DNA from 4 places in the Shewanella sp. SM23 genome. Region 3 is predicted to be linked to each of the others. Evidence: predicted binding sites of a transcription regulator. Region 3 holds the regulator's gene; each other region holds the start of a gene.
The links. Region 3 encodes sigma-54, which starts transcription at its own class of promoters, with help from an activator protein. Its sites were predicted from a motif close to GTTGGCACGNNNNTNGNNT; they were not measured.
Positions count from the first base shown of each region.

Region 1: the regulator sigma-54 is predicted to act here: its motif matches at 3,497-3,515, upstream of L5L98_RS06325 (flagellar assembly protein FlgT).
Region 2: the regulator sigma-54 is predicted to act here: its motif matches at 2,746-2,764, upstream of flgB (flagellar basal body rod protein FlgB).
Region 4: the regulator sigma-54 is predicted to act here: its motif matches at 2,423-2,441, upstream of L5L98_RS16300 (YggN family protein).

Region 1 is NZ_JAKKRM010000003.1:348,169-353,332, reverse strand. It holds gene L5L98_RS06350 (replication endonuclease) at 1-206, opposite strand, end outside; gene L5L98_RS06345 (hypothetical protein) at 199-501, opposite strand; gene L5L98_RS06340 (helix-turn-helix transcriptional regulator) at 733-921, opposite strand; gene L5L98_RS06335 (hypothetical protein) at 1,046-1,903, opposite strand; tRNA gene L5L98_RS06330 (tRNA-Arg) at 2,119-2,194, opposite strand; gene L5L98_RS06325 (flagellar assembly protein FlgT) at 2,250-3,416, opposite strand; gene L5L98_RS06320 (FlgO family outer membrane protein) at 3,697-4,329, shown strand; gene L5L98_RS06315 (LPP20 family lipoprotein) at 4,326-4,778, shown strand; gene L5L98_RS06310 (flagella synthesis protein FlgN) at 4,906-5,164, opposite strand, start outside.
Region 2 is NZ_JAKKRM010000003.1:341,970-347,133, forward strand. It holds gene flgE (flagellar hook protein FlgE) at 1-1,013, opposite strand, end outside; gene flgD (flagellar hook assembly protein FlgD) at 1,096-1,866, opposite strand; gene flgC (flagellar basal body rod protein FlgC) at 1,891-2,307, opposite strand; gene flgB (flagellar basal body rod protein FlgB) at 2,310-2,714, opposite strand; gene L5L98_RS06290 (CheR family methyltransferase) at 2,858-3,697, opposite strand; gene L5L98_RS06295 (chemotaxis protein CheV) at 3,798-4,718, opposite strand; gene flgA (flagellar basal body P-ring formation chaperone FlgA) at 4,924-5,164, shown strand, end outside.
Region 3 is NZ_JAKKRM010000019.1:80,144-85,307, reverse strand. It holds gene L5L98_RS18920 (HPr family phosphocarrier protein) at 89-364, opposite strand; gene rapZ (RNase adapter RapZ) at 351-1,205, opposite strand; gene ptsN (PTS IIA-like nitrogen regulatory protein PtsN) at 1,202-1,645, opposite strand; gene hpf (ribosome hibernation promoting factor) at 1,648-1,935, opposite strand; gene L5L98_RS18900 (RNA polymerase factor sigma-54) at 1,964-3,442, opposite strand; gene lptB (LPS export ABC transporter ATP-binding protein) at 3,550-4,281, opposite strand; gene lptA (lipopolysaccharide transport periplasmic protein LptA) at 4,278-4,832, opposite strand; gene lptC (LPS export ABC transporter periplasmic protein LptC) at 4,819-5,164, opposite strand, start outside.
Region 4 is NZ_JAKKRM010000014.1:86,326-91,489, reverse strand. It holds gene mutY (A/G-specific adenine glycosylase) at 1-108, opposite strand, end outside; gene trmB (tRNA (guanosine(46)-N7)-methyltransferase TrmB) at 309-1,025, shown strand; gene L5L98_RS16310 (YggL family protein) at 1,074-1,400, shown strand; gene glsB (glutaminase B) at 1,400-2,314, shown strand; gene L5L98_RS16300 (YggN family protein) at 2,498-3,319, shown strand; gene L5L98_RS16295 (LysR family transcriptional regulator) at 3,759-4,700, shown strand.

The sequences.
Region 1 (5,164 bases), on a different contig from region 3:
TGCTGCTCAATATTCACATGGTAGAAATGTTTGTCCTTACCCATAACGGCGGCAATTCGTTTAGTCAGGTGTAGCACGCTCAAATTGGCCTCGCGGCGGTTTGGCTTGCTACGATATTGCCGCATAATCGCTATACGATGAGGTGAGGGCAGGCCGTAGAGTTTACTGTCTAGCCATTGCTTATCGTGTTCATGAACATTAAGCATGTGCTTTTACCTCGCTGTTAGTCAGTAATTGCTTACCTCGCTCGTTAAGCGATAGCTTTTGCCAACGAATGCCCATCTCAAAAATCGTGGTTTCAGTGAGTAGTCCTTCACGCTTTAATCTAAATAGCGTGCGTTTTTGAAAGTGGCCGTTAAAGGTTTCAATACCGTCAACTTTGCCAAAGTCGCTGCAAATTTCTGAGCACAGGAAAAGGCTATTGCCCTGTAAGAGCCATTGGGCGAACTCCTGTTGTTCATCGGTGAGCTTGGGCATGCATAAAGTAGGGGAGGTCATCATGATTTAGCCTCCCCGTTATGTAATGGTTCACTAGGCTTTAATTGCGGGACGTCTTGGTTGTCCCCGTTAACGGGTTCGGTGTTCGTTAACGGGTTCGGTTCCTCGGTTTTGGCCTGTGTACCCGTTAACGGGTACTTAGACTCGTTATGTAACCTAATGGACTTCAAATTTACTTGAAGGTTATGGTCGATCACCGCTAATTGAATGATGATGCAAATAGCTAGGGCAAATTTATAGAGTGTGATCATAAACCCTCCCGTTAATGAAGGATTCAACATCACTTTGGCGGTACTTAACGCTGCGGCCAATTTTAACGAAGCGTAAAGGATAGCGGCCAGTGCAACGCCAAACGGATAGGGTGCCGATGGTGACGCCGAGAAATTCGGCGACCTCGGTCGGGCTGAGTAATAGATCGTTCATGGTAACTCCTGATTAAAGTAGATTTGTCAGGAGTTAAGATAATCGTGAGGGGTTAGGGTGTATGCGGTGCTAGCTGCGAGAACTATATTGCTCGCAGCGAAAACATAATCTCTCGCAGCGAGAACTACATGCTTTGTGTTGTGTTAGCTGCTCGTAGCCAGCCATAAAGACGTTCAAAACCGTTATTTTTCCACTCTAGATTTGAGCCGAGATTTGACGCAATTTTTGTTACTGAGGGGAGTAACACTTTTGCTGCGTGGCGGGGGTTGTGATAACTCCCTTGTAAGTAGAGTTCAATCGCTTGCTGCTTAACTAATCTATTAATTTTATGTTTAGAATCGTTCCCATTTTTCCCTGCTTGTTTGACCATGTTTTTACGGCCAATTGCTTCAGTTAGACTCATCATTATCAATAGGTAAAGTTCATTGCCTTTGTGGAACATTCGATGAGTAAATTCTCTTTTTAAGATTTTTGCTGATTTTAGATGGCCTGCCATTTCACACGAAAGTGCTGCTTGAAGGAGATCGGCTGCATCAGTTGGAATCATTGAAAAGACTTCAACAAAGTCACTAATGTTTTCAAAATTACTAAATGCTTCAGCCAATGTTTCGGCCGATTCGAAATGTAATATTTTACTTTGATCATGCTCTAGTTTGACGATAGGTGCTTCTTCAAGAGTTGAGAAATATTGTGATGCAATGTACTCATTAATTTGTTCTATTTCGATGAGAATGTTTTCAACACCAGATAGAACATCAATTAATTTTTCCGAGTAGGTGTCTATGCTAGGTTCAGGGCCGTCGGAAATGTAGCGTTTATACAATTCCTCCAGCCAATCATAGTTGGCGATTGAAACTACAAATTTACCAAGTAAATCTAGGTTTGGATTTTGTTCTTGGTAGAGGATGCCTGAGGTTTCATTTTTCTTGACCTTTTCACAGTTATCTTTTTTTTCATGGTGTTTGAGGTCGAAAGATTCCATTCGTTAAATGTCCATTTTCTAGTTTTATGGCTATAAGAAAACTATTAGAAATGAAGCGAAAAGTCTATAACTGAGATGAACAGGGCAAAACGGGGATTTTTGAAAATGTTACGAAAAAAAATTCTAAAAAACGTCATTCCTATGGCGGCACATAGGCGGCACAGGATTTTTTGCTTTTCGTAAATTACTGAATTTTATATATAAAAAGTGACTTATGGTCTCTCCACAGGGACTCGAACCCCGATCGGCCGCTTAGGAGGCGGCTGCTCTATCCTGTTGAGCTATGAAGAGACGACAGTGATTATACTGGTTTTATCTTTGATTAAAAGGCTTATGATTTAGTTGCTTAAATCTTAAGCGCTATGTCGTTTATCTGTACATTGTAGGCGGCATTTTGGTCTACAAGTACTGCGGTGGCGCTTTCTTCGCTTACTTGCTCAATTTTTACCGTTGCACGACTTTTGGTCGCGACGGCGCGCATTTCATTGAGTCTATCGGGTAAGTTTTGTTGTAATACTACTTGGAATTTATCACCGACACGAATGCCATGTTTACGGCCTAGATTTAATATAATCCTGTCTGCTTGTCGGCTAACGACTTGGCCAAGTAATGGCCTGCAATTAAGTGTGCTGTCTAAATCTCGGGTAGCTTGCAATATTAATTGAGTAATACTTTTTCCATAGGAGGAACGCCAGAATCTATTACTGTTGGGAGCAATGATAGCCTGTTCTTCAAATTCCCATGGGGCTGATGTGCTGTAGCTTTTGCTCCAGACCTCTTCGCCACTGATCCCATGATAGAGGCTGAGTTTGAATTGAAATTGCCTTAGCGGAGCTTCATCCCAAAATCCTAAGAAGGTGGGTTGTACAGGCTCTATCGATATATCAATGATCTGCGGTTGAAGAATATATTGGCTGTCGGTAATTTCACTGAGCCAGCTTGGGAGTCGATAACCGCGAATATCCACTAGGTCTTGTTCAATATCGAGTCGCTCGTTAGCATGGATGTGACTAAAGCCAGTTGAAGAGTAATCTTCTATAGTGTTCCCTAACGCCTCTGAAATGACCTCTTCAAAGCCTGAAAGTTGTCCATATCTAAGCTGAGAACGATCTTTTATTTGTGTTTGAGGTATTAAAATAGCGGCCTTTAATTGGCCATTAGGACACTGTTGTGTTGGATCATCATTTAGATCGAGGCGTAGGGATACATATATTTTATTTCCCTGAATTTGTTCACTAACGAGTTGAATGTTTATGGCTTGGGCGTTGCGATTTATCGCAAAGTTATTTTGTGTGAGGTTACCATTAGAGGTTTGTTGCTCACTGGAGATTTGAATACCTGTGCTTAATGTCGCATAGCTAACTGCTTGATTAATTGCTTCTTCCCTTGCTTGAGCTGTATTACCATTGATAATAGTTGCTTCTCCGCTGGCTTCTATCCATTCGGCTCTGGTGGGCAAAGAAAGTAGTAAAAGGCTCAAAATGATGAGCGAAGCTGAACCTGGTATGTGCATCAATTCAATCCTTATCGCTAAGCTAATGGCGATATTACCAATCGAGCCAGTTTTCTGACTCTTAATCTAATATGTCAATAAAGCAAATTTCGTGCCTGAGTATGAGAACTTTTGATAAAGTTTCCATTGTTACAGTCGATATACTGCGTAATAGAAGAATATTGTCGGACTGAGGTTAATATTGGTCCAAAGATTGCTGGTTTTTGTTACTCATTAAAAATTTGAAGCTTAGAAAGTGAGTCACTTGACTGCCAATGCACCCATAGATGAGGTAAATCCAATGCTAAAGCGTGTGATTATTCCCTTAACATTGATAATGTTAGGTGGATGTGTAGCTAAACCGGTTACGCCGCCCAAACCGAGTTTAGTGGATGGCAATGGGTTGCCGCCAACGGCAGTGATTAACCATTTAGCACAGCGAATAGTGACTGAGCTTGTTAAGCAAAATGATGCTTTGCGTTCTGATCAACCTATCGTAGTTGCAACACCAGTATTAGTGGGTGATTTGAATGGCACTAATGCGTTAGCGCAACAGTTACAGCAAGGATTAATGACGTCGCTCCATAGCTTTCAGTTTAATGTGGTGGATTTAAACTTAGCTGATGGCTTGAGAGTCACATCTGACGGGGATTTTATTTTGACGCGAGATTGGCAAAAATTGTCGAAAGATCTTCCTGTTGAGCATCTTGTCGTTTCGACTATGAGCGTAGTAACCAATGGTATGGCGATCAATACTCGGATTGTGAACATTAGTAACAATCGCGTGGTATCGGCATCTCAAACTTTTGTGACTCAAAAAGAGTTGGCAAACTACATGCAGCCTTCGGAGCAAATTGTGTCACAAAATGGCATCTTATATCGTCAGGCGAGTCCAGGCATGAATGAAGTGCGTGTCTTAGGAGATGGAAAATGAAACACTACCTTTTATTACTTATCACGGGGCTAATGCTAACTGGCTGCGCTGCTAAAGATAGATATGTGCAATGGGAAGATGTGCCGCCACCGAGTTTTCCTAAGTTAACGGCTATAGGATATGCGCCGTTAGCGACTCAACCGGCTAAAGAGCAATCACAAAGAGTGTTGATGGCTATGCAGGCATCAAAAATTGTGGCTTATCGTGAATTAGCGGAACAAGTTTATGGGCAGAAAATAACGGCAAACAGCAGTGTCAGTGATTGGATGTTGACGGACGATAATGTCAAAGCGTCAGTTTCTGGCGTGATCCGCGGCGCACGAGTCGTTAAGAGTTATCCCGCAGGCGAGCATTATGTCACTGAGTTAGAACTTGATTTTTCACAGGTTTGGGCGCTTTATCAACAACAGAGCCGTCCACAACGAGTGAAGGAAGTGACGTATTTCTAGCGTTTTTGAGAGTATGTTCAACAGCATGTATTGAGCCGCGTATTTACGCGGCTTTTCTTTTTGTACAAGACATTAATATCTAATCAGAGCTTAGAAAAGGGAATGCTAAGTGGGAGTGATGCGCTTGTTAGGCCTTTAAATCATTGCCTAAACTTGAGATAGTCGAGGTCTTGCCTTTATCGTTATAGGTGAGGCTGGAGGCGTTTCTGCTGGCTTGTAAAGCTTGAGCAAAGCGATTTAAACTCGCTAAATTCATCTCAATTAAACTGGCATTTTGTTCGTTTAATTCTTTGCATTCAGTCAATGCGTCTTTGATCTCAGCCATTTTATGCACGAGTTCGACTTGCTGAGTGAGTAGCGATTTATCACTGTGTTTTGCCAGAATA
Region 2 (5,164 bases), on a different contig from region 3:
CGACCTACAGTTGTACCATCTTGCGTCAACTCAGTTGCACCAAAAGGAGCCGCATATTGCGTTGGGGCATTAAACTTCACAGTCAAATCTTGAGTACCATCGGCACCAGCCCCTAAAACACCCGCACCACTGACGCCCAAAGCCTCAGTCTTGACTATAGCAGGATCACTACCAGTGTAGACACCAACAGAATTAAACTTGAGGACAGAGCCTTTCCAACCACCAGCAGTTTGAGCCGTGCCCGTTGCATCAGGTGTACCATCTCCTGTGGTATCTGTTTGATAAGTACCAGCAGGACCAGCTAGATCGACTTGTTTTCCATCAACAGCATAGTAAGCCACCCAATTGTTCTCACCATTGTACGAACCATCTTTGGGCTTAACAAAATAAGTGGTCATAATATGTGGCTCACCGAGTGAGTCATAAATTGTCATTGATGTAACGTTATTGTAGGTTTTTGCATCTAAAGGATCGAATGCCGCGGGGTCGAGTGCACTTTCCTTAGCATTTAAGTTCATTTGTAAAGTAACATTCTCAGTCTTTACAGGGCTACCTGCAGTGTCTGGTATTTGTACCGGCTTAGCCGTCGTTAAACTCACTGATGTTGAGTTCCCATCTTTATCCACTGGGAAAGTTTGCAAATAATTACCAGCAGAATCAACCATGTAATTATTTTTATCGACCTTAAATGCTCCAGCACGGGTAAACGAGTGGTCTAATGTACCCAGTTCAGAGGCAGTAACAAAAAAGCCACCACCTTTAATCGCCATATCAAGGGAGTTATTCGTCAACTGTAAGCTACCTTGATGGAATTGCTGTGCCACTTGACTCGTAGCAACACCACCACCGACAGCAGTTTTAGCATTTGAAAAAATAGAATTAGCGTAAACATCCGCAAATTCAGCACGGGACTCTTTAAAGCCAATGGTGTTCGCATTAGCAATGTTATTCGCCGTAGTGTTTAAATCTTTCTGCGCGGCAGAAATGCCACTCAATGCAATGTTAAACGACATAATTCACCTCTACACTTGACTCAATTCATTTATGAGCAACTTACGCTCAATTCGGATACTGCAAAAATTCTTTTATGCAAACTTAGGTTTCAGACACAGCTAACACATCGGTTAACTTGATGCCCATACCGCCTCTCAAGTTAAGAATCGCGCCAGTACTGGCCGTACCGAGAGAAACGCTGGTCACATGAGCATAGGTCGAGACTGGCAATTCTTGGGATTTCCCATCCACTAAACCACTCGCCTTGATCGTATAGTTACCTGTGGTTACAGGGTTTCCATCTTTATCGAGGCCATCCCAGTTAACATCGACATTGCCCCCCTTACTGCCATCAACTTTAAAGGTGGTCACAACTTGGCCTTTCTCATCCTCAACACGTACAGTAACTTCAGGAATTTTAGCTGGCGTGCTAATCACACCTTTTATTGTTGGGCTTTCAGCTGAAATGTTACCTGTATCAGTTGGGATCAACACCTTGCGACCAACAAGTCCTGATGCCTGTAATGCTTGGCTTGATGTCATAACACCGTTTAAATTAACGATTTCCTTATTCAACTTAGTAATACCATCAACCGTCGAGAATGATGCCATCTGCGCAATCATTTGGTCGTTGTCGACGGGCTTAAAGGGATCTTGCATCGATAACTGTTGGCTTAATAACGAGAAAAAGTCATCTTGAGTTAACTGCTGGCTTTTTGCTTCCGGTACTATTGACTCTTTTGGCAAACGTATGCCATCAAGAAACGGATTACCCGTTGAGCTGGTTGATGAATTCGTCGTAACGGCATTTGGCTGACTCTTATTTTGAGCCGTCTGCGCCGACGCTTGGTTAATTTGATTAATGAGGCTCACAGCTTACCTCCTAAGTAACACATGTTATTTACCCATCCCAAGTGTTTGTTGCAGCATAGACTTAGCTGCTTCAGCGACTTGAACATTCATTTGATATGAGCGCGAAGCAGAAATCATATCTGCCATTTCTTCCATGACATTAACATTCGGTTTATAAATAAAGCCGTCCGCATCCGCCATTGGATGATCGGGCGAGTATTCTTTCAGTAGTGGTTTATCACTTTCTACAATGCCTTTTACAGCTACACCTTGAGAGGCTTGTTGCTGACTTTGGGCCTTAGCCATTTCGGCTTCAAAAATGGGATGACGAGAACGATAGGTCTTATCTACACTACTCGAGACGGAATCCGCGTTGGCTATGTTGCTCGCGGTGGTGTTTAGCCTGACCGATTGAGCAGACATTCCCGAGCCAGCAACATCAAATATGCTAAATAAACTCATGATTAATCCCCTCTCAACGCTTTCTTCATGCCACTAAACTTACTGTCTAAAAAACCTAGCGACATTTGATATTCAAGTGCATTTTGCATGAATGCCGATTGTTCCTGTTGGATATCAACAGTATTACCATCACCGGTATCGGGTTGATTTGGCACACGGAACTTAACAAATTGCCCAGTCAACTCCGCAAGCCCAAAATGCTTATCTGGCTCTTGCATTTCAAGACTATTTCGCTGCTGCTGTTGGCCTCGAGCGGCCTGCATTGCCGCAGAAAAATCAACATCGCGGGCTTTGTAATGTGGCGTATCTGCGTTAGCGATATTGCTTGAAATGACTTCAGCCCGCTGCGCTCTAATACCGAGAGTGTATTGATGCACACCCAGTGCATTATCAAAATTGATCGCCATAAAATTGCCTCCTCGTGTTCTCACGAAAATAAAGCAATTCATGTGCCAACATCAGGAAAATTTTGAGAATAACAACAAGGATGAGCAAGTGATGGGTAAAAAATTACCGACAATTGTCGGTAATTTTCTTTAGAGCGGCTGAGTTAAGTCTTTTTCTGGTAATAAATGCCAGGGTTACAACGAACCATATCAAACTCGTCCGTTAAACCAGCGATAGATTCTGATGCACCGAGAAATAAAATCCCTTTGGGATTGAGAGCGGCAGCGAATTGCCGCAAAATTTTTGCCTTTGCCTCTGGTGCAAAATAAATCAGCACATTGCGGCAAAAGATAATGTCGAACTTGCCAAGCAGACTATAACTCTCGAGTAAATTATGCGCTCTAAAGTTCACCAACCGCTTCACATTGTCCTTTAACTTCATATTGCCTGAAGGTAATGCATCAAAAAACTGACGCTTACGTTCTTCAGATAAACCACGCGCTAATGCCAAACTATCGTACTCGGCATTTTTGCAACGTTCCAACATGGAAGGAGATAAATCCGTTGCTTGAATAGAAGCACTACCAGCCAAGGCACCAGGCTTCTTCTGTTGATACTCAAGAATAGTCATAGCCAATGAGTATGGCTCTTGGCCTGACGAGCAAGCCGCAGACCAAATTTTAAGCGGACGCCCCAGACGACTGTATTCAGGTAGTAGGACATTATTCAACAACTCAAATGGATAACGATCACGGAACCAAAGGGTTTCATTGGTCGTCATAGCATCGATCACTTCAGCTCTGAGCGCACGCTCAGTAGGCTTCATCGAATGCTTAACCACATCAGATAAGGATGGCAGGTTATATTTGCCCATCAAAGGAGCAAGACGACTGCGCACAAGATATTGCTTATTTTCACCCAGTACGATGCCGCTGTGTTGCTCTAAGAACAACCTAAATTGATTATATTCAGCCTCAGCGAGTGATTTATTTGGCACATTCACATCCTAAATCCTATAGCAAGCACCAAAATCAGTGCGAAACCATCATGTTATAAAGTCGAGATTATAGCGTAAAGCGTATCTAGGTACTAACCTACAGCAATTACAAACTTAAATGCTTATTCACAGCAGCGGCCAGTTCGTCAGGATTAAACTTAGCGATAAAGTCATTAGCCCCCACTTTTTGAACCATTGCCTGATTGAATACACCACTTAACGAAGTATGCAGTACCACTTTAATATGCTTAAGCTTAGGATCATCTCGGATTTCAGCAGTCAGGGTGTAGCCATCCATTTCAGGCATCTCAATATCAGAGATGATGAGGGGGATCTCATCGGCCACATTATCCATCTCTTTGGCGATCTCTTTAAGCTTGTCTAATGCTTCACGACCATCTTTTGCGGTATCAATTTGTAAATTCAATGACTCGAGTGAACGAATAATTTGTTTACGCGCCACGGCAGAATCATCAATAACCATAATATGGTAATGCTGAGTTCTGTCGAGGGTCAGTTTTTCATTGGCTTCTTCACTGATAGCCGTTTTAACCGGTGAAATCTCATCTAAGATTTTTTCCACATCGAGAATTTCAACTAATTCACCTTCAATTTCAGTCACAGCTGTCAGATAAGAATAACGGCCAGCACCTTGCGGCGGAGGCATAATCGCTTCCCAATTCATGTTGATTATCCGCTCAACAGAACTGACCAAGAAGCCTTGAACACTGCGGTTATATTCAGAAATAATGATGAAACAGTTTTCAGTGCTTGCTAAAGGTTTTCCCCCTGTTGCCGCACTCAAATCAATCACTGAAATGGTTGTTCCACGAATATGAGCAACACCCTTCACATAAGGATTAAGTTTAGGCAAAGTGGTCAGTGGTGGACACTGCAGTACTTCTTTCACCTTAAACACGTTAATCCCAAACCGTTGACGACCGTTTAATTTAAAAAGCAGCAATTCTAAACGGTTTTGTCCAACGAGCTGGGTTCGTTTGTTGACTGAATCAAGAATACTCGACATAACTCTGCCTTGTTGTTCTGTTTATGTTCGGCCCTATAACTCAGTTGAGTATAGGCATATTAATTGCTTACGTCTTATCTATCGATAAACATAGTCGAAACTGAGTCAATCTTCTGACAGTGATGCAAATTATTATTACAGTGGTCAGCTTCGAACTTAATAAAAGTATAGGTGCATTCTGGCGTTACAAGCTAGTCTCTTCATTATGAAAGTAAATTTAGTCTGTTTTTTTAGTCTTTTCACCCTCTTCATGCCCGCTTTTGCGAGTGCAGAGCCTATTGTCCCCACCGTATCGGCAATCTCAGAATTAGCTAAAGCGCTTATTTCAGAAAAAATATCCGTTCCAGAAAATGCCAAAGTAAATATTTCGCCACAGATGGTTGACGCAAGAATGCTGCCGTCACAATGTTCGTCTCCAATGAAAGTTGAACTGGCTAGCGATAGGG
Region 3 (5,164 bases):
GTCGAGCGACAAATGTTTTCTGAATGGCAAGTTTTTTAAACTAGACATGAAGTGAAACTAACGATGAAGTGCTTAGTGTGAAGTGAAACTAACAGGCTTCGTCAAACTTAGCGTCGATTAAGGCACAAATGGCATCGAGAGCCGGCTCTGCATCTGGGCCTTCGGCGATCAGCTTAATGGTTTTACCCATACCAGTTTCAAGCATCAGTAAGCCAAGTACACTGGCGGCCGATGCTTGTTTATCGCCTTGGATTAAGGTGATGGTCGCATCAAACTCGGAAGCCAGTACCACCAACTTAGTGGCGGCACGGGCATGTAAACCGAGCTTATTACAGATGGTTATCTGACGTTCAAGCTTTGGCATTGTTGAGCTCTCGATGACGGGCATAAACTTTATGTTTACCGTTACTAAAGCGTTTTGCCAATTGCTCTGCGACGTAAACCGATCTGTGCTGTCCACCTGTGCAGCCAATAGCTACCGTTAAATAACTGCGATTGTTACGCTCGAGATGCGGCAGCCAAGTCTCCAGTAAATTTTCGATTTGCCAGATGAACTTATTAACCAGTGGTTGACGATTTAAGAACTCAGCTACGGGTTCATCTAAGCCAGTCAATGGCCGCAGCGCCAACTCCCAGTGGGGATTGGGCAGGAAGCGCACATCGAACATAAAGTCGGCTTCGGTGGGCATTCCGTGCTTAAAGCCAAAGGACTCGAAGTTGATCACGAGTTCTTTATCGACACTACCAAGGAGAATTTGTCTGACTTGGTCGCTTAAATCATAGATATTCAGATTCGACGTATCTATGTAGTGATCGACCAGTTTTGACATAGGCTCGAGCAGTTTCCCCTCCAGCTTTATCGCTTCTTGCAAAGAGACTCGGCTCTTCGACAAAGGATGTAAACGGCGGGTTTCGCTGTAACGCTTAAGCAGAATTTTATCGCTGGAGTTAAGGAAGAAGCTCGTTAACTCAGTATCTGGAGGTAGGCTAGCGAGTTGTTTCACTAAGACCTTATCCTGCTCAGGCATGTTACGCACGTCGACACTGATGGCGACGAGATCGTTACTGCCTTTGAGTTGCTCAAGCAAACTGCCAATCAATGGCAAGGGAAGGTTATCGACACAATAATAGCCGAGATCTTCGAGTACCCTAAGGGCGACAGATTTGCCTGAGCCTGAGCGGCCCGACACTATGACCAGTTTCATCCAGTGATTACCTGATAGAGTTCCGTTTCATCATGCGTCTTGCGTAATTGCTTTAATATTTGCTTGTCGCTCAGCTTTTCGGCCATGCAAGACAAGGTACTTAAGTGCTGCTGACATTGGTCTGCAGGCACCAGTAGTGCAAATAAAATATCAACAGGTTGCTTATCGATAGCATCAAATGCTATCGGCTCTTCACACTTAATTAGTATGGCAATGGGCTGATCTATATCGGCTAGTCGACCATGTGGAATGGCGATGCCGTTACCTATACCTGTGCTCCCCATCTTTTCGCGCGCCACTAGGCTTTCGAATATCTCTTGAGATGAGAGGGTCGGGTACTGGGCAGCGACTAAGTCGCTGATGAGTTCCAGTACCTTTTTCTTGCTGCCCGGAGTGGCGCAGGTAGTGCACTCCGGCCGCAGTATGGTACAAAGTTCCATTATTAGTGTTTTGTTAACTTCTCTTTGTGTTTAATAACCTGACGGTCAAGCTTGTCAATCAGGGCGTCTATAGCGGCATACATGTCAGCATGCTCTGAAGTAGCAAAAACTTCACCACCTATGAGGTTTATTCTCGCTTCGGCAATCTGTTGCATTTTCTCAACATTGAGCACAACGTGCACATTATTGATCTGTTCGAAATGGCGTTCAAGTTTTGAAAACTTTTCTTCTACATATGCACGTAACGATTCGGTAATTTCGATATGGTGCCCACTTAGGTTTATTTGCATAGAAACGTCCTCCGATATCCACTGTAGGTTATAAACTTTTACGCTGATTAGAAGGTGGAATAAGCATAGCCTCTCGGTACTTCGCAATGGTTCTGCGGGCTACGTTGATCCCTTGTTCTGCCAGAAGTTGAGCCATCTTACTATCGCTTAATGGTTTTTTCTGGTTTTCCGCTGCCACCAGTTTCTTTATAAAGGCTCTGATTGCTGTGGATGAGCACTCACCACCATCGTCAGTACCGACGTGGCTAGAGAAGAAGTATTTTAGTTCAAAAAGTCCCTTAGGGGTATGCATGTATTTTTGAGTTGTGACCCGTGAGATGGTGGACTCATGCATTTCTACCGCTTCGGCAATATCGTTAAGCACCATAGGTTTCATGGCTTCTTCACCGTACTCAAAGAAACCTTGCTGATATTGCACTATGCAATTAGCAACTTTAAGCAAAGTGTCGTTACGGCTTTCTAAGCTCTTAATAAACCATTTAGCCTCTTGCAGATGGCCGCGAATAAATTGGCTATCGGCTTGGTTTTTGGTACTGCGTGCCATAGAAGCATAATGTTGATTTACATTGATTTTTGGCATGCAGTCAGGATTAAGCTCAACGACCCAGCGGCCATTTTTCTTCGACACAGACACATCTGGGATAACGTATTCGTCATTATTGGGCGTGATCAACAAACCTGGGCGAGGATTGAGAGTTTGGATAAGTGCTATACCATCCCTTAATTCATCTTCTTTTAATTTAGTCTTACGCATCAATAACCTAAAATCACGGGCGGCGATCAGATCTAAATGATCTTTGATCAGCATACGGGCGTTTTCTAGGTTGGGAGTATCAGCGGCGAAATGCGACAGTTGGATTAGCAGGCATTCACTTAAATCGCGGGCGGCAACGCCTATGGGATCAAAATGCTGAATGCGCTTGAGTACGGCTTCGACTTCGTCAAGCTCGACCTCCGAATTGCCCATGGCTTCGAGGATTTCGTCAGTACTTTGGGTGAGATAGCCTTGATCGTCGATGGCATCAATAATGGCGGTGGCAATGGCTAAATCGGTTTCAGAAAACGGCGTGAGGTTTTTTTGCCATTCTAAGTGTTCGTACAAACCTTCACTGGTCTCGCCTTGGAAGGGCATATCGTCTTCACGACTGCCGCCGGGGCCTGAGTTTGGGGAGGCGGTAAACACTTCATCCCATGTGGTGTCCATGGGGAGCTCATCGGGCATGGATTCTTTGGTTAGCGACTCTGCCGTGTCTATGGTGGAGCTGTCTTTTTCTGGTGGCAGAGTGCTAGATTCACTGAAATCCGTATCGGATAGCGTTTGGTTTACAGGGGTTTTAGTGGCGTCGAATTGATCCTCTTCCAGCTCGAGAAGGGGATTAGAATCTAATGCTTGCTGGATCTCTTGCTGCAGTTCTAATGACGACAGTTGCAACAGACGTATGGCCTGTTGTAATTGTGGCGTCATGGTTAACTGTTGACCCAGTTTGAGCTGGAGTGACGCTTTCATGTTACCGCTGATCCCTACGTTATTATTGTTGGATGAGGTCGCTTATTATTATCTTGAGTGAAGCCCAATGGCGGTATAAATTGCCTCCATTGGCTTCGCTCGATTAACTATAGCCTGAATTGTTCACCTAAGTACACAGCCCTAACTTGCTGATTGTCTAAGATCTCTGCTGGAGTTCCTTCGGCAATAAGGTTTCCGTGACTCACAATATAAGCATGTTCACATACATCTAATGTCTCGCGGACATTATGGTCTGTGATCAGTACGCCAAGGCCGCGACTTTTGAGTTGTTCGATAATCTTCTTGATGTCGATAACCGAAATAGGATCGACGCCGGCAAACGGTTCATCGAGCAAAATGAACTTAGGATTAGCGGCTAAAGCCCGCGCAATTTCGACGCGGCGACGTTCGCCACCCGACAATGACATGCCTTGGCTGTCACGGATGTGGGTGATATGAAACTCTTCGAGCAGATGTTCTAGTTCTTCTTCTCGTTCTTCGTTTTTAAGTTCTTTACGAGTTTGCAGTACGGCCATGATGTTGTCATGAACAGTTAGCTTACGAAAGATACTGGCTTCTTGCGGTAAGTAACCTATGCCTTTGCGGGCACGCAGATGCATAGGATCTGCGGTTAAATCATCATCGTCGATAAAGATATGTCCCTTATCGCTCTTCACTAGCCCGACAACCATGTAAAATGTCGTGGTTTTACCTGCACCGTTTGGACCGAGTAGGCCAACGACTTGACCGGTTTTTACCGTCAGACTGACGTCTTTAACCACTTGGCGACTCTTGTAACTTTTCGCCAGATTTTGTGCTCTTAAGGTGATTTGGGTCATTTAGAGTCCTGCTTTTTTACAGGTTTATCCGCCGGAGCGTCTGATTTAGCATCATCTTGATAGTTTTCAGGCTGAATAATAGTGATCACGCGATCGTCACCACTGCCAGTACTCTCGGCCATCAATTTCTGTTGAATCATGTTATAGCGGATTAAATTGCCTGTAACTTGGCTACCTGCTTGATCTAATGACGCCATACCTTTCAGTGTTAAGGTGCGGCTCGCCATATCGTAACGAATTTCTTTCGCGCTCGCCGATGCAGGACGGCCATCGTCTAATATTTGGCTATACGTAGCAGGGTTGCCTGTGGCGACCAAAGTTTTGCTATTTTCACCTTCAGCGGAAAATGCACGCAGTTCATTTGCTTGGATTTTTATTGAGCCTTGGGTAACTTCCACTGGACCAAAGAAGATGATCTGGTTGTTTTTGATATCCGCAGTTTGGCTCACAGCTTTAATTTTGACTTCTTGCTTTAAGTCGCCGACTTTCGCGAAAGCACTCATGCTCATAATTAGCATTAGGCTGGCAAGTAATACGTTATTTTGCTTCATATGTTCCTACTACCTGACTGGTCAATTGCACTTCTTGCGCGTTGAGGTCGGCATAAAGGCCTTGGCCTTGAATATTAAAATCTTTCCCTGTGACGTAAATGGTACGGTCAGAGGTCATTATCATAGTGTTGAGATCGAGTTCCAGATAACTGGTGGACAAGGTCTGAATCGGTTCTTCTGGGCTAATGGCATCGATAATAACATTATTTTCTAATACAACCTTGCCAGTTTCCTTGTTTAGCTTGCCCTGATCTGCCCTGAGCTGCCATTGTGCTTTACCTTGGTCTGGATAAACAAGATAAACAGGTTGAGTAAAGAAAGTTTGATTCGTT
Region 4 (5,164 bases), on a different contig from region 3:
AACCCATACGCGATATGGGGTTTTATCTTGCTGCCAAGGGAGGGTTTTACGACCGTGATTGTCGTACCAAGAGATGATACGTGTAGCGAAGGAGGCTGTAGATTTCATCGGCGCAGTGTAGCGGCAGTTATCTTCTTAGACAAGCGTCAAAGATAAGTTGGCAAGGGATCTAAAGCTAAAAATCGCTGCTAAATTCGCACTCTTAAATAATCTTGGTATACTTTCGCCCCATTAGTGCTTGCACTGTATGTTGAACTTTGGATAATGCCCTTCTTTTATGATGGTGTTGTCCACTAGACGAGGCAAAAATGAGCGAAGTCACTACCGCTGAATTTAATGAAGAAGGCAAGTATCTGCGCAAGATCAGAAGCTTTGTCCTGAGAGAAGGTCGCCTAACCAAAGGCCAAGCACACGCTATTGAAAGCCAGTGGCCAACAATGGGTTTAGATTACAGCCCAGTGCCATTGGTACTAAGCGACGTTTTTGGTCGTGAAGCTGATACTGTGCTGGAAATTGGCTTTGGCATGGGCGCCTCTTTAGTACAAATGGCTAAAGATGCACCAGAGCAAAATTTCATTGGTATTGAAGTACATAAACCGGGTGTAGGCTCTTGCCTCAGTGATGCCGCCATTGCTGGTGTGACTAATTTACGTGTGTATCATCACGATGCCATGGAAGTATTAGAACATGCGATTGCTGACGGTTCATTAGCCCGAGTGCAATTGTTCTTCCCAGATCCTTGGCATAAAAAACGTCACCATAAACGCCGCATCGTACAAGCTGAATTTGCCGAACTGATTCGTCGCAAGCTAAAAATTGGCGGTGTGTTCCATATGGCCACTGACTGGGAAGAGTACAGCGAGCATATGTTAGAGGTGATGCAAGCCGCTCCGGGTTATCAAAACCAGTCGGCCGACGGCAGTGTGGTGCCGCGTCCTGATCATCGTCCATTGACAAAGTTTGAAGCCCGCGGCCATAGACTGGGTCACGGTGTATGGGATCTGATGTTTGAGCGTATCGCTTAATCACGAACTCAATTTTAGCTAATTTTAAACACAAAAGGGAAAATCACTATGGCAACTAATCGTAGCCGTCGTTTACGTAAGAAAATGCGCGTTGATGAATTCCAAGAGTTAGGTTTCGATATGGCTTGGACTTTTGATGCATCAGTATCTGAAGCCGATATCGATGCAACTGTAGATAAATTCATCGATGAAGTGATCGAAACCCGTAAATTAGGTTTCCATGGCGGCGGCCACATCGAATGGGAAGGCATTATAGCCACCCAAACGATTGGTAAATGTACCGAAGAAGATATTGCTGCAGTTAAGGCATTCTGGGCGACCCAAAAAGTATCTCAGGTTGAAGTTAGCGAACTGTACGACATTTGGTGGGGTTAATGCCCGAGTTGGCATTACTTGAGGAAGTGGTCGAGAAAGTTCGACCCTTGCTCGGCCAAGGAAAGGTTGCAAATTATATCCCCGCACTGGCCAGCGTTGATGCTGGCAAATTAGGTATTGCCGTCACGACTGTTGACGGTGAAACTTTAGGTGCGGGCGATTACCTTGAGCCGTTTTCGATTCAAAGTATCTCCAAAGTTTTCAGCTTAACCTTAGCGTTAACTTTATATGAAGAAGCCGAAATCTGGAGCCGTGTTGGCAAAGAACCTTCGGGCCATTCATTCAACTCTTTAGTACAAGTCGAGTTAGAACGTGGCAAGCCACGCAACCCATTTATCAATGCTGGCGCGTTAGTGATTGCTGACTTATTGCAGAGTCGTTTAGGTGCACCTAAACACAGAATGCTTGAGTTAGTCAGGCAACTAAGCCAAAACGATAAAGTGTGTTTCGATAAACAAGTAGCAGATTCAGAATATCAGCATAGTGCGCGCAATGCGGCTATCGCTTATTTGATGAAGTCCTTTGGTAATTTTCAAGGCGATGTTGATACTGTGCTGCGCACCTATTTTCATTATTGCGCCTTGAAGATGAATTGTGCTGACTTGTCTAAGGCCATGTTGTATTTGGCTAATCGCGGCAAAAGTATCACAGGGTCTGAGCTTATCTCTCAAGTGCAAACTCGACAACTTAACGCTCTGTTGGCAACCTCGGGCTTATACGATGGTGCGGGTGAGTTTGCTTATCGTGTTGGTATGCCAGGTAAAAGTGGCGTCGGCGGAGGTATTATTGCCGTGATCCCTGGAGAACTGTCGATTTGTGTATGGTCGCCAGAACTCGATAATAATGGCAACTCACTTGCGGGCACAGCCATGCTTGAGCATCTAAGTCAGCGTCTCGGTCGTTCTATTTTCTAGTCTTATCTCTCGTTTTTTATTAGCACTATCAGACTAAATGTTAGCGAATTTCGCTAATGGCCTTTTAGTGCTTAATTTCAAAATCCAACATAATCATATTGTTATAAAGTTGGCACGTCTCCTGCTATAAGCTATTCAGTAGTTTAGGTTTATCGAATTATTCAGATTAAAGGACGAACAAAAATGAAATTAAATAAGTTATTAACTGGATTTGCATTATCTGGCGTGATTTTAGGAACATCTAGCGTACAGCTGGCGCAAGCACAAACAGAGCCAAAAATAGATGAACGCTGTGAAGTCGCCTTAAATTATGATGTTATGGTTGAGCCTAAAAAATTAGTCATGAGCGAGAAGGGCACAGAAAAGTATCGCATCGAAGTTGACAAGTTATTTGTGGAAGGTAAGCAAGTTAACTTAACCGACAAGCAGAAAAAATTGGTTACTCAATATGCCGATGAAGTTTCGACTCAAGTGCCAGAAGTGATTGAACTGGTGAATGAGGCAGTATCTCTTGCTTCCAAAGCGGTTGGTATGGCCTTAACACCTTTAATGGGTGATGCCGCTGGTGCAAAATTTGATGAAATGATGGCTGGCGTTCAAAAACGGGTTGATTCAGTGGCTTATAAGAATGGTGATAGCTTCTATTTAGGGGCGACTGAAGACTCGATGCAAAGTACATTTAACGATGAATTCGAGCAGGAAATGGAACAAATTGTCCAGAATTCAATTGGCGCAATTATGATGAACTTAGGTGGCCAAATCATGTCTGGTGGCGGTGAGAATTTTGAAGCCAAGATGGATGCCTTCTCCAAAAAAATGGACAATTTAGGCCAAGATATTGAGCAACAAGTTGAGAGCCAATCTAAGGGATTAGAAGCTAAGGCTGACCGTTTGTGCGACCGATTTGAAAATCTGTTAGTGCTTGAAAATCAATTGCGCCAAGAAGTGCCTGAACTAGCACCTTATGTGTTGACACAAAACTCAACCAAGGAACCGCGTGAATAGTTCTTGTAAATATCTCTTGCGAATCGCCCTTAGTTTTAACTGCAATAACTTCTATCTCCTTGTGCATGAGTCAAACTTGAATGCTACGCCCCTAGTCAATTTATCGACTAGGGGCTTTTTTATTGGCTACGGTTTAATCGTGGCGACAACCCTTATGGCTAAGTTGATGTGGCTTATAGGCTAGGCTTGCAGCGATTTAGTTCGGAATGTTACAGTCTAGAGACGAATATTTGGTATACTCTTAAAATATAATTAAAAGCTGGCATATCAGTCAGATATAACCCCCTACTTTAGTGGACTTTTTCGGTCTAAATCTCTGCGTTATATCATTTTAATGCGAGATATCAATGCTATGGTTATTTTTAAGCGATGATTACGCTAACCATAGCTGCTCACCGAAAGTTAATATCATTGTCGTAAACAGCTTAAGGCGACTTCCATGTTAGAACTGTTAGAACCTATTGCGATTTTTACTCATGTGGCCAGAGCAGGTAGTTTTAGTGCCGCCGCAAGAAGGCTTGGGATCTCTAAGTCTAAGGTCAGTACACAAGTCGCCGATCTTGAACATAGACTTGGTGTTCAATTAATTCAACGTACCACCCGCAGCTTAAGTCTGACTGAAGCAGGGCATTTGCTGTATCTGCAAGGTGAAGAACTGCTGCGTGACGCTGAACAAGCGATAGCCAGCGTGCATAACTTAAATGATGCGACCCGCGGCGTGCTTAAGGTGGGAATTTCCCAATCCTTTGGGGTGATGCATATCATTCCTGCGTTGCCATCTTTTATGGCAAAACACCCTGAGCTTGAGCTACAAGTGAGCTTACTGGACCATAAAGTGGATGTCGTGAGCGAAGGCTTAGACTTACTGTTAACTATGTCTGAGCAATTACCGCTTGGCATGGTTGCTAGACCTCTGATGAAGTGCCAATTCCTGTTAGTTGCTTCGCCTGGCTATATTGCTCAACATGGCGAGCCAACTCGACCTGAGCAGTTAGTTGACCACAATTGTTTGGTCTATCAAGGCGAGTGGCATGAGCACAGCATGTGGCAATTTAAGAAGGGTGATGACTACTGTGAAATTGGCGTATCGGGTAATTTCAGGGTGGATAATGCGCCTGCATTAAAATCTGCTGCAATCAGTGGTCTTGGCGTTGTGTATCTTGCGAGTTATTTGATGGAAGATGAAATTGCCAAAGGGACATTAGTGCCTTTACTGAAGGATTGGCAATTGACCCACCATCTGCCATTGCAGGCGGTTTATCCCCGTCGTAAGCACTTAGCACCTAAGGTCAGTTCTTTTATCGAATTCATCAAAGATCACATAGGAACGCCACCGTATTGGGATGCTCCCTATGTCGAATTATTCAGTAAACGTCAGTAAAATAGGAAACATTGTTCTCAAAAGCAGTCTTATGTGGTTTTAAATTGAGCGCGCACTTTTATGGTCGTTTAAAATCAATACTTTAGATTGAGTTGATGAGTACATTTGTTGATGGTTTTTTAGGGGTTCCTAAAGCACTTTTTTATAACATCCTTGAACTCTGTTCTTAATTGAATACAATGGTGGCAGTTGATTCGGAATGACCTGAGTCCTATACGTTTATTGGAAATGACCCCTTTCAATTTTTGTATACAGGTCGGCGTTAATGCAGTTTTGGATCACAGCCAACAGAAGTTTGAGAACTAAAACAATGTTGGCTCTTTAAACCATCATCCTAGTTTTTGGTTTACCTCAGCCTTATCGCTGAGGTAATTTTTTTATTGATGGTTTGCAGCCTTGAGCACAAGTTTTGTCTCCCTGTACCCTAAAGTCGCAACTGTGTGTTAAATGATGTGAAGGCGAGT